Prochlorococcus marinus str. MIT 1013: one gene and its partner. Each later gene encodes a partner of the first gene's protein in a complex. Links are inferred from orthologs where the notes say so. Each region holds a gene or a part of one and is shown on either strand. Other genes may lie near its edges.

Region 1 (7,774 bases):
AACTAAAGCATCATCAGCAAACGCATATTCATGACTGTCAGCAAAACGAAAATGATCTGGGAAGGAAAAAGCCATTGCGTCAAAACGAAAAAACGCTTAACCATTCTGGGGCAATTTGATCAATCCTGCCTGAAATAAATTAGATAATGCATGAATTAAAGCAATTTTGACATGAGAGCGATGGGATCCTCCTTGAATAAATAGATCAAATGGAGACTTCATGGGGGCATCAGCTGAAAATTCACTAGTACTACCATCAACGAAAGTTCCTCCAGCCATTACCAAGTTATTTTCATACCCTGGCATTTGTGCAGGTACTGGATCGAGAAAAGATCCAATAGGTGATTTCTCCTGAAAAGACCTACAAATAATTTGTAAAATTTCTGGGTCGCCTATTCTTACTACTTGAATCAAATCAGTTCTAATAGAACCTGGGGTTGGCAACACTTGAAAGCCCAATTCGCTGAACGTTTTGGAAATAATTTCAGCACCAATCAAGGCCTCTGCAACCATTTGAGGCGCCAGAAAAAGTCCTTGTAAAATAGTTCTATTCAAATCAAAAGTAATACCACCCTCAGATCCAATGCCTGGCGCAGTCAAGCGACAACATGCTTTGTCAACTAAACCAGCTTTTCCCGCAATATATCCACCAGTTGGAACGATAGTTCCACCTAAATTTTTTATTAAAGAACCTGCAATCAAATCTGCACCTACTGACGTTGGTTCCTTAGTTTCGACGAATTCTCCATAGCAATTATCAACAAAACAAATACAATTAGGTTGAATCTTATGACATAAATAACAAATCTCTTGAATAACATCAATACTCAAAGATGGACGCCATGTATAACCACAACTACGTTGTATAAAAATTAATTTCCTAGGTATATTTAAAGCTTTTTCTAAAGCTATAAAATCTATATTTCCATCATTTTTTAAAGATACTTCTTCATAATTAATACCAAAATCAATCAAAGATCCTTGACCATTACCCCTTAATCCAATAACTTCTTCAAGAGATTCATAGGGCTTTCCAGTAACAGATAATAAATTATCCCCTGGTCTTAAGACTCCAAATAAAGATGATGTAATAGCATGCGTTCCACTTACAATTTGAAGCCTGACTGCTGCTTTTTCTGCTTCTAAAACATCTGCAAAAATTTTATCAATTACATCTCTCCCTAAATCCCCATGACCATATCCTGTTAAAGAGGAAAAATGTTGTACATTAAGATGAGAATCAGAAAAAGCTTTTAATACTTTTTCTAATTTATATGTTATACTATCAGTCTTTTCTTTAATAGTTAAACCTAATTTTTTTTCTATCTTATCAACAAAATTTTTTGCAGGATTTATGAACATATTAGTTTTTAATTAAGTATAAATAAGTTTCATAAGATTAATCAGAAAAAATAATTTCTAATTTTTCTTGATCTTTAAGTAATAAACCTCTTTGGCGAAGATTTTCCAAAAAGTCATCTGCACCTTGCAAATTGTTTGTATTTAACAATTTATTTGTTGCGTGCAAATCTAACAATTCACCATCAAGTTCCTCTGCTGTGTAATCTTTTAACCCAGCCATAACCGCTTCAAATCTGTCTCTTCGTTGTTTTTTACTTACGGGATAGGCTGACATGACTTGTTCTCTACAAATTCTCCATGACCTCCCTTTACATAAATAATCAGCCAAAGCAGCACTGAGAACAGGTGCCTCAGATTCCTCGATAAACCAATCAAAGGAGGCAGGTAAAGAAGCTAAACCAACAAAAATCTCAAAAAAGTCACCCGCAGAAAGTGGATGATTGTCATTTCCTTCAACAGCAATAGCTGATTCTTGAAGTGATCTATGTAACTCAGGATGAACGCTCAGTATTTGACTTTCTATATTTTCTAACCCACGAGAAAGAACTTGATTGACTTTCCCTAAAGCAAAAAATACTTCAGGACTTGGAGATACAAGTTTTCCATTTCGTAGATTTGAGATTTGAGAGCTATGAACTCTACCTAGATCCAAACATTCTGCCAAAGCAGGAAGAACTTTATGAGACCAGCCATTGCGCTCATGCCATACATGCACTAGATGAGCCATCGCCCTTCTACCTGCAGTCAGTTGGTCTCGAAAACTAGAGGTCACAAATCACATTCAAGATTAACAGATAGGCCTGATAAGGATCCTTATCGTATATTATATACATCATGTAAACGGATCACTAATGGTTTCAAGTTTAATCGAGGCTTCGGCTCCATTAAAAAAACCAGTTGCTGCCGATAAAGCTATGGCTGCATCGAAGAAGCTCCAAGGGCATGTACCAAGACGGATTCATAACCAAAGGAAAAGAAAAAGATGGGGAACAGTTATATTCATGCTAACAATACATGCTCTGACTATATATACATTGCAAGCTCAATTTTGGAGCTGGATAGCATTTTCTGGATTTATTTTCCTGTATTGGGTAACTGCTTGCTTGGGAGTAACCACAGGATATCATCGCCTTCTTTCACATCGATCTTTTCAAGTTCCAAAATGGCTGGAAAGATTTTTTGCAACTTGTGGAGCATTAAGTTGCCAACATGGACCAATAGATTGGGTTGGTCTTCATAGGCATCATCATACTTTTTCCGATACTGAAGCTGATCATCATGACAGCAACAAAGGATTTTGGTGGAGTCACATGGGATGGATGTTTGAAGACGTACCTGCCATGAAAGCAGTTCCAAGACTGTCTGGAGATCTAATCAAAGATCCTTACTATCGCTTCTTAAATAAAAATTTTTTACTTTTGCAAATACCTTTAGGTGCAACTCTTTATTTAATTGGCCAATCAGCTGGTGTTGGAGGATGGGCAATGGTTCTATGGGGGATTCCTCTAAGACTGGTTTTTGTTTATCACATAACTTGGCTAGTTAATTCAGCAACTCATTGTTGGGGTACAACTGCATATGAGAGTGGGGATAATTCAAAAAATAATAAATGGGTAGCTGCACTTACATTTGGTGAGGGGTGGCACAATAATCATCACGCTTTCCCTAATTCAGCTAAGCATGGCCTTCAACGAAAACAAATAGATTTAACTTGGCAACACATACGTTTTTTAAAAGCAATTGGGCTAGCAAAAAAAATTAGACTCCCTATCGCATCGTAATATTATCAACAAGATTAAAAGTATTAACTCATTTTCGATCCATGGCTAAGAGAGTTCAAGTTGTTCTAAATGAAGACATAAAAAGTCTCGGCAATGATGGTGATCTTGTTGAGGTCGCTCCTGGTTTTGCAAGAAACTTTTTATTACCCAACAAAAAAGCATTACCAGTAACTCCCACTGTTTTAAAACAAGTGGAACACAGAAGAGCAAAACAAGCAGAAAAAGAAGCTGCTAAAAAGCAAGAAGCCATTGACTTCCAAACAGCTCTTACAACAATTGGAAGATTTACTGTCAAAAAGCAAGTAGGCGAAGATGGAGTCTTATTTGGAACAGTGACAAATGGTGATGTAGCAGAAGCTGTGAAAGAGGCTACTAAAAAAGATATAGATCGTAGAGACATCTCTGTCCCTGAGATACATGGTGTTGGCAAATATAAAGTGCAAATCAAGCTTCACAACGAGGTAAATGCTGAGATAAACCTTGAAGTTGCAAGTTACTAATAGTTGCAAATTTGTCTGAACAAGCCAAAGTAGGAGTCCTTGTCCAACAAGTAGTAAATGATAAGTACCCCCTCTGCAAATAACGGGGATTTTTCAAAACAAACTAGAGATTTTGGAGCTTTTAATACTTCCAAGATTGAGAAACCTCGTTTTGAAGCTCAACCTGACCAAATACCACCACAAAACCTGGAGGCAGAAGAATCTGTTCTTGGTGGAATTTTATTGGATCCTGATGCAATAGGAAGAATAGCTGATTTACTACAAGCTGAAGCTTTTTACATTTCTGCTCATCGAGAAATTTATAGAACTGCATTAATGCTTCATAGCCAAGGCAAGCCCACAGATTTAACAGCGATGAGTGCTTGGCTAGCCGATACAAATTCTTTAGAAAAAGTTGGAGGCAATAATCGATTAGTTGAACTAGTTGAGAGGGTTACATCTACAGCTTCAATCGAACAAGTTGCTAAATTAATCAGCGATAAATTTTTGCGCAGACAATTAATTAAATCTGGAAATGATGTGATCAAATTAGGCTTTGATCAAAGCCTTCCAATGGAAGAAGCCATAGATCAAGCTGAACAAAAGATCTTTGCTATTAGTCAAGAGCAACCATCCAAAGGTTTAACACCTACTGCAGAAATTCTGACAAGTACTTTCAATGAAATAGAAAGTAGATCACTTGGTACATCAGTGGCAGGCATACCAGTTAATTTTTACGATCTGGATGCAATGACACAAGGACTTCAGAGGAGCGATCTAATAATTGTTGCAGGAAGACCAGCAATGGGAAAAACTTCAATTGTTCTTAATTTAGCTAAAAACGTAGCGCAACTTCATGACTTACCTGTTTGTGTATTCAGTCTTGAGATGAGTAAAGAACAACTAACTTACAGACTGCTATCAAGCGAGGTAGGCATTGAAAGCAGTCGATTAAGAACAGGACGTTTGCAACAAGATGAATGGCCATTACTCGGTCAAGGTATTAATACACTTGGTCAATTACCAATATTCATTGACGACAAACCAAATTCAAGTGTTCTTGAGATGAGGTCCTTATGTCGTCGCCTAATTGCTGAACAAGGCAAAGAGCTGGGACTAATTGTGATTGATTATCTACAACTAATGGAAGGTACTTCACCCGATAATCGAGTTCAAGAAATCTCAAGGATTACTAGAGGTCTTAAGGGTATGGCAAGAGAACTTAAAGTCCCAGTAATCGCTTTATCTCAATTAAGTAGAGGAGTTGAATCAAGAACCAATAAAAGACCAATGCTTAGCGATCTGCGTGAATCTGGCTCAATAGAACAGGATGCGGACTTGGTTCTAATGATTTATAGGGATGAGTATTACAATCCAGAAACGACTGACAGAGGAATTACAGAAGTTATCGTGACAAAACACCGAAATGGACCGGTTGGAACAGTTAAATTACTTTTTGAACCCCAATTCACTAGATTTAGAAATCTTGCGGCTTAATTGTTCGAAAATTAAATTCCTATTGCTTAATTGATGGTTACTAAACAATCTTCAAATGAAAGTTTTGACGTAATTGTTGTAGGAGGTGGTCATGCAGGCTGCGAAGCTGCGCTGACTTCAGCAAGATTAGGATTAAATACAGCTTTATTTACACTCAATTTAGATCGAATCGCATGGCAACCATGTAACCCAGCAGTAGGGGGACCAGCTAAAAGTCAATTAGTTCATGAAGTTGATGCACTAGGAGGGATCATCGGGAAATTAGCCGATTTAACAGCTCTTCAAAAAAGGGTCCTTAACGCAAGCAGAGGGCCTGCAGTACGAGCATTGAGAGCACAAACAGATAAGCGGTTATATGCACATGAAATGCTAAAAATCCTTCAAAACACCCCAAATTTAAAGATTAGAGAGGCAATGGTTACTGGGCTAGAAATTGAACATTATCCCAATCAGATTGAAAAAAAAACACCAGAAATTCAAGAGAGAATTGGATTTATAAAAGGAATTAAAACCTATTTTGGAAGCGTTTTTCATGCAAAGGCAGTTGTACTTACAACAGGAACCTTTTTAGGAGGCAGAATTTGGATTGGCAATCAATCTATGAGTGCAGGTCGAGCAGGAGAGCAGGCCTCTGAAGGGTTAACTGAAGAATTACAAAAGTTAGGCTTTACTACTGATCGTTTAAAAACAGGAACCCCTGCACGCGTCGATAGACGAACAATTGATCTTGACTCCCTAGATGAGCAATTGAGCGATGCTTCAGATAAATTCTTTTCTTTTGATCCTCTTTCATGGAAAAGTGGGGAACAAATGAGTTGTCATATAACGCGAACAACAAAAGCAACTCACCAACTTATTAAAAATAATCTTCATTTAACTCCTATTTATGGAGGTTTTATTGATAGTAAAGGTCCAAGATATTGCCCATCAATTGAAGATAAAATTGTACGTTTTGCTGACAAAGATTCACACCAGATTTTCTTGGAACCCGAAGGTAGAGATACTCCAGAAATGTATGTGCAAGGTTTCTCAACTGGACTGCCCGAAAACTTACAGTTAGAACTGCTAAGAACTCTTCCAGGCTTGCAAAAATGCGTAATGCTTCGACCTGCTTATGCAGTTGAATATGACTACATACCAGCCACACAATTAGAAGCAACACTAGAAACAAAAAGAATAAGTGGTTTGTTTAGTGCAGGGCAACTAAATGGAACAACAGGATATGAAGAAGCTGCAGCACAAGGTTTAGTAGCAGGTTTAAATGCTGCAAGATTAGTAAACAATCAAGAAGGAATTATTTTTGAAAGAGAGAGTAGTTATATTGGAACTATGATTGATGATTTAGTCACAAAAGATTTAAAAGAACCATATAGGGTATTAACTAGTAGAAGTGAGTATCGATTAATTTTAAGAAGTGACAATGCTGATAGGCGTTTAACTCCCCTCGGTTACAAATTAGGATTAATTGATGAAAGAAGGTGGAAAATTTTTAATACTAAGCAACAATTAATCGATCAAGAAAAAACAAGGTTAGAAAAAGAGCGCATTAAAGAAAGTGATCAATGTGCAAAAAAAATATATTCCTCTACTGGAACAGCTATTAAAGGTTCAATAACACTGGCCAATTTCCTCAGAAGAACAAATATTCACTATAAAGACCTAATTAATTATAATTTAGCAACTAAGGATATTCCTTTAGATGTTGAAGAAGGAGTTGAAATAGATATTAAATATACCGGTTATTTAGAAAGACAAAAAGCTCAAATAAATCAATTAAAACAGCAAAGTAAAAAGTTATTACCAAAAAATTTAAATTACAATGATATAGAAACACTATCTAAAGAAGCGAGAGAAAAATTAACAATTTCTCAGCCCAAAAGTCTTGGACATGCTGCTCAACTTCCCGGTGTAAGCAAAGCAGACCTCACTGCACTTCTTGTATGGTTAAAAATAGAGCAAATGAAAAAAGCTGAAAGAAAAGATCCACTACAAATAACAAGCTGATAACAGTGAATTCACATCAATCTCAATTACCTTCCCCTGAAGTGATTTGGAAAGCCTCGAAAGAAAATGTTCTCTCAGGGAAAGGAAATCATAAACTCTCTGGAGCATGGCAATTAATGCTATTGGGTGATGGCAGCCCAACCAGACATCTCAAGCTTTTAACAGGGCATGAGGTTGCCATAAAAGTCATATCCATGGAAATGGAAAATAATGATCAAAATGGAGTCCCAGAAGAAGTCAATGAACTAGAGCCTCCTTTGCTACGAAGACAAGTTTGGCTTACATGTGGAAATTTAACCCTGGCATGGGCGGAAAGCTGGTGGAATTATCAAGAAGCAGAAAAACATCTGCAAAATAAGGATCAACCAATCTGGAAAAGCTTGACCCAAGGACGCTCCGAGCTTTTTAGAGAAGTTGATGGCTTGGGATTAGTTAATGCCAATTGGTTGAAAGCAGAATTTCAAGAAGATGGCCCTTTTTGGAGCAGGCATTATCGATTTTTTCGCCATCAAAAAGAATTAACTGTAATCAGAGAAGTTTTCAGCCCAAAGTTAGAAAAATGGTTAGGACCAATACCAAGAAAGGCTTTTTAACAACAACTAGTATTTTCTCCGACTAGATCTTGGTATGTTTTTTCTTCTTTGAGGAGTT
Region 2 (5,345 bases), 1.1 Mb from region 1 along the record:
TGTATTGTATTACTGTTGCTGTTGCTATTGGTAATATTGTAAGAGCTTTGAAGATACAAAATAGTGCAACTGTTCCTAGTAAACCTCTTATAATTAATAATTTTTTCTGATATCCCCAAGGGTTGATTTTATTTTTATATAAGAAAAATCTTGTTAATATTATACTTATAGTAGCCCTAGCAAAAACAAGCTCTGAGATAGGTATCCTCCCCCCAACTGCCTTAACACAAACACTCATAAGGCTAAATGCAAAACCGCTTCCTATTAAAAATTTGATCCCTTTTATTTTTTCTTCAATATTAAATTCATCTGTAAGTTGTTTTTCTCTCAATTTCTAAATCTCTCAACTAAATATTTAAAGATCAATTAAAATTATCATATGACTACTGCTCGACTACATCCTAGGACAATTGAGTCTGTCAAAGAGCGTGTAGACATTGTTGATGTTGTTGGTGAACACGTCGTCTTAAAGAAAAAAGGTAAAGAATATGTTGGAATATGTCCTTTTCATGATGATAGTAAGCCTTCAATGTCAGTAATCCCTGGCAAGCAATTTTATTATTGTTTTTCATGTGGTGCGGGTGGGAATGCAATTAAATTTTTAATGGAGTTTCAAAGGCAAAGTTTTAGTGATGTTGTACTTGAGCTGGCTAAAAAATATCAAGTACCAATAGACACAGTTGAGGGACCTCAACAAGAAAGACTCAAGCAACAGATTTCACGTAGAGATACACTTTATCGTGTTTTAAAACTCGCTACAGGTTGGTTTAGAAATCAATTAAATTCACCATGTGGAGAAAATGCTCTTAATTATCTTAAAAATAAGCGTCATTTAAGTGATGGTACTTTAATTAATTTTGAGCTTGGATATGCACCAGATAATTGGGATTCATTACTCAAATATTTTGTAGATATAGAAAAAATCAGTGTTGAGATCCTTGAATTGGCTGGATTAATTGTTCCTAGAAAAGGTGGTAATGGTTTTTATGACAGATTTCGTAATCGTATTATTGTTCCTATACATGACAGGCAAAAAAGAGTTATTGGTTTTGGAGGAAGAAGTCTTGATGGGTCAGAGCCTAAGTATTTAAATTCACCTGAGACTGAAATCTTTGAAAAAGGTAAAAATCTTTTTGGTTTAGACAAATCAGCCCTTTCAATTAGAAAAAAAGATTATGCAGTTGTAGTTGAAGGGTACTTTGATGTTATGGCACTTCATGATTCTGGCATTAAAAATGTTGTCGCCTCTTTGGGGACTGCCTTAAGTAGTAATCAAATTACGCTTCTTTCTCGTTCTACCGATAGTAAAAAGATCCTTTTAAATTTTGACTCAGATAATGCTGGGATTCGTGCTGCTAATCGCGCTATTAGTGAGGTAGAAAACCTTGCTATTCAAGGTCAGCTAGATTTAAGAGTTCTTCAATTACCTTCAGGCAAAGATCCAGATGAGTTCCTTAAGGATAATTCACCATCCGAATATGAAGCATTAGCAGTGAAATCTCCTCTTTGGATGGATTGGCAAATAGATCAATCATTAAAGGATTTAGATTTAAATAAATCTGATCAATTCCAGGAAGCTGTTAGTACTTTAGTAAGTCTTCTTGGCAAGTTACCTCAAACAGCTATCAGAACACATTATTTACAGAAGGTCGCTCAGCGTCTTAGTGGAGGTCAAGGTAGATTCGCTCTGCAACTAGAAGAAGATTTACGTAGCCAAATCAGTGGTCAAAGATGGCACGGACGTTCAAAGAAATATGATAAACCTCAAGAAGTTAGTCTAAGAGAAAGAAGCGAAGCAGACATCCTTTTTACTTATATTCACTGTCCTAACTATCGATCATATATTCGTTACGAATTGAGGTTAAGGGATTTAGATGATTTTGCAATCAATCATCATCGAGCAATATGGTCAACTATAACTAACATTGAGGAGAATAAGTTCGGTTCTGAAACTGTTGAGAAGATAAATCGTTATAAAGATTCAAATAATATTTTAGCCGATGTCGAGTTAATGAAAAATTTGTTAGATAACTTTCTCGTTAATGATAATGAACATCTTTCTAAACTTAACCCTTTAATAGAGGCTTCTGAACTTCGTTTAGCAACACTAAGTGACCCTGAGTCGCTTATCCGTGGAGCCCTAGCTGCTCTAGAAAAGCAAAAATCCTTAAAACGTTGTAGACATTTAATTGATGCATGGAGTTCTCAGCGATTACAGACTCTTGAAAACTGTATATCCTCTCTTATTGCTCAGGAAAGTTCTGAGCCTAGTAATTCATCAGATATGGAACAAAAAGTTATTAGTATGTTTGAAGAGTTAAATAATGACGCTATAAATTTTCAGCAACTTTACTATGCTGAGAGAAAACATATATTAAATTTAGATCAACAGCGATGTTTTAAATAATTTTTAATAGCTATATTTATCAATGAAAAATTCCTCTCCCTTTAATTTAGAAGAATGTTCTTTATCTAATGAACTTTGGCCTAATTTTATCAATAAAATTGGACTTATTAAAGCAAAGTTAGCTGTACAGCAATCTCTCGATCTTCAGAGAATGCAGGGATCGACTGCTACTCTTCCTGTTCTTATCCTTGAGACATGTGGAACAGCTCTTGTTAATTCTAAGGCTGTTAAGACCTGTATTGGTCTTTCTTACTTGGACCAAGGAATGGTTTTGATTTTTAGTAGTAAATTAAAGGCTATTCAATTACTTAGAGACAATTAATATTACTTGATTATTATAGACAATATTTTTTTAATTCTTTTTCTACTAATTTTGGTTTGTCTTCTAATATATATGCTTGTCTTTCCTTTTCTTCCTCTCCAGATATTTTTATAGATCCATTTAAAGCCTTCAATTTCGATGAGTTCATTGATAATTTTCTATCTATTTTTAATAGATTTCCATTGTTGCATTCTTGAGCAACATGAACAGCTTCATGTCTTAAAGCTTTTTTTATATGTAAGGCTGTCCTTTCATGAATATCCTTATCTTTCTTTCTTAGAAGCGTATAGCCTCCTCTCATCTTTGCATTGCTTGTACAAATGATAATTTCCTTTTTTTTTCTATCAAAGAAGCCTACATAGCTTTCACTTAATAAACATAGTTTTGTATTTTCTGCTGTTTTATATCCTGCCTTTTCAATTATTTTTATTATTTCTACTTCTGTTCTATCTAAAAAATCTATGAACTCCATTATTTTTTATTTTAAGATTATTATTTATATTAATTTAGCATAAAACTTTATTTCAATTCTAATATGTAGCATCATTGTTAAATATTATACTAACTACTAATTAGCATATATAGTTGGAATGTTTTCTATATTTGTTGTCTTTATACTAGATAGTTTTTTTCTTCGCGGTCTCCATTCTTTTTCAATAATTGATGATCCCCAACCTATTGTATCTATACCATTTCTCGAATTAATATTATCTATTATATTATCTAGTCTCTGCAGATATAAGTCTTCTTGAATATCTTGTTTATCAAATATTAGGTTTTGTTTGTATTTATTGCTTTGAAGTTTATGCAATATCACACCAGCCTTTATAAATTTTTTATAAGGTTTAAAAATTTCTTTCGTTAGCGATAGACTTTTATCAATCATTATTTTTGAGTTAGAAGTTGGGAAGCTTAATTTTTCTGTTGCTTCACTTTTAAAAAAATCTTTTGAATGAGTATTTGTATTCGTAAAAACTGTGATTGCTGAAGATGATTGATTATATTTTCGAAGTTTAGCACTTGCGATTAAGACATATTTAATGATTACTTGACTCAATTCTTCTAAACTATCTATTGGATATGAAAGACTTCTGCTTACACAGATTTCTTTTCGATCTGATGATTTTTCTTTTATTGGGATACAGAGCTTTCCTTTTAATTCATTTTGAATACGTAGACCAACAACACCATATTTTTCTTTGATTTGGTCGTTTGACATATCTCTAAGCTCTAGAGCATTAGTGACCCCTTTGCTCTTTAGCCATATGGACATTCTTTTACCTATCCCCCAAACTTTATCTACTTTAATTAGATTAAGATAAGGATCTTTGTTTCGAATAATACCTATATCAAAGATACCTGAATTGTTTTGTATTCTTTTTGCTAGATGATTAGAAATTTTTGATAAAACTTTTGTCTCACCAATACCGATAGCTATTGGTATTCCTATGTTTTGATAAACTAAAGCTCTTAAATCTTTTCCCCATTGATATAAGCACTTATCTTTTGGACGTTTTATCGTTCCAAATGCTTCATCTATAGAATAGATTTCCAGCTCTTCACAATTATTTCTTAGTAGTTGCATTAATCGATTACTTATATCACCGTAAAGCTCATAATTTGAACTTCTTACTTTTATATTTAATTGAGTTAGCTTATTCTTTAACTTGAAATAAGGCTGTCCCATAGGGATTCCCATCTTTCTAGCCTCTGAACTGCGAGCTATTATGCATCCATCATTATTCGAAAGTACAACTAAGCCCTTTCCTTTTATAGAAGGATCGATCAATTGTTCACACGAGGCATAGAAATTATTTCCATCAATTTGAAGTATTGCTTTGGACATAATTAGGCTTTTGTTTTTTTTAGTTCATGTATCGAATAAATCGCTACTCCCCATATTTGTATATCTATATATTCATATATGTTTATTGCTGGATAATTTTCTTTATCTGCTCTTAGATAATAATTATCTTGCTTTTTTATAAGTCTTTTTAAAGTAAATTCTCCATCCAAGAGAGCAACTACAATATGTCCAGACTTTGGATTTATACTGCGATCTATTATTAATAAATCATTATTATAAATGCCTGCGTTATTCATTGAACTACCGCTTACACGTAGAAAGAACGTACTTATTGGATTTTTGATTAAGTATTTATTTAGATCGATCCCGAGTTCTATGTAGTCTTCTGCAGGAGAAGGGAAACCTGCCGAAATAGTTTCTGTTACTAATGGAATTAATATTGTCGACGAATCTTCATTTAATGAAGAGTGCGAACTCTTTGAATCCATAGGCCCAGATCAACACAAACAGTATAGTACATACGAACTATACTGTTTGTGTATTTTTATTCCTTGTGGTAAGGACCTCCTTGGGTAATGGTTTTTGCGCGGTAGAGTTGTTCTATTAGTAAAAGGCGAGCTATTTCATGTTGAAAAGTTAAATGTGAAAGACTTAGTTGCCAAGAGGCGGAATTGTTGAGGGAAGGAGGGAGGCCCGAAGCACCTCCAATAACAAAAATAATATTTTGATTGTGAGAATTTAGAAGTTTTGTTGCTAGTTGATTTGAAGTTAAAGATTCTCCATTTTCATTAAGAGTTACGAGGATTTCA

What was found. Proteins that work in one complex are often made in the same cells at the same time.
Region 2: the proteins of dnaB (region 1) and dnaG are in contact, whole or in part, in a crystal structure (PDB 2R6A), measured with the Geobacillus stearothermophilus proteins. The link is inferred for Prochlorococcus marinus str. MIT 1013 from one-to-one orthologs. Residues at the interface, in WP_033016901.1 of Geobacillus stearothermophilus: Ser13, Glu15, Ala16, Gln18, Glu91, Leu92, Asp94, Ala95, Val96, Pro97, Thr98, Ala99, Ala100, Asn101, Tyr104, Tyr105, Ile108; in WP_049624496.1 of Geobacillus stearothermophilus: Lys456, Leu457, Leu458, Pro459, Ala460, Asn463, Ala464, Leu467, Leu535, Leu536, Ile537, Ala538, Gln544, Glu545, Asp548, Tyr549, His552.

What each region holds. Positions count from the first base shown.
Region 1 is NZ_CP114778.1:1,369,659-1,377,432, forward strand. The notes cover bases 3,041-5,909. They hold dnaB (replicative DNA helicase), read left to right. Parts: upstream 3,041-3,700; coding sequence 3,701-5,119; downstream 5,120-5,909. Other genes in these bases: O5633_RS08035 (acyl-CoA desaturase), read left to right, coding at 3,041-3,143; rplI (50S ribosomal protein L9), read left to right, coding at 3,185-3,643; mnmG (tRNA uridine-5-carboxymethylaminomethyl(34) synthesis enzyme MnmG), read left to right, coding at 5,153-5,909. In the rest of the region: glycine cleavage system protein GcvH, read right to left, coding at 1-75; O5633_RS08025 (aminotransferase class I/II-fold pyridoxal phosphate-dependent enzyme), read right to left, coding at 97-1,362; O5633_RS08030 (hypothetical protein), read right to left, coding at 1,400-2,134; more of O5633_RS08035, read left to right, coding at 2,214-3,040; more of mnmG, read left to right, coding at 5,910-7,123; O5633_RS08055 (chorismate lyase), read left to right, coding at 7,129-7,716; O5633_RS08060 (RNA helicase), read right to left, coding at 7,723-7,774. UniProt on the Escherichia coli protein: The main replicative DNA helicase, it participates in initiation and elongation during chromosome replication. Travels ahead of the DNA replisome, separating dsDNA into templates for DNA synthesis.
Region 2 is NZ_CP114778.1:267,756-273,100, forward strand. The notes cover bases 1-2,893. They hold dnaG (DNA primase), read left to right. Parts: upstream 1-379; coding sequence 380-2,407; downstream 2,408-2,893. Other genes in these bases: O5633_RS01440 (DMT family transporter), read right to left, coding at 1-331; O5633_RS01450 (hypothetical protein), read left to right, coding at 2,430-2,729; O5633_RS01455 (serine hydroxymethyltransferase), read right to left, coding at 2,743-2,893. Also shown: more of O5633_RS01455, read right to left, coding at 2,894-3,201; O5633_RS01460 (Y-family DNA polymerase), read right to left, coding at 3,298-4,575; O5633_RS01465 (LexA family protein), read right to left, coding at 4,578-5,024; O5633_RS01470 (23S rRNA (pseudouridine(1915)-N(3))-methyltransferase RlmH), read right to left, coding at 5,081-5,345. UniProt on the Escherichia coli protein: RNA polymerase that catalyzes the synthesis of short RNA molecules used as primers for DNA polymerase during DNA replication.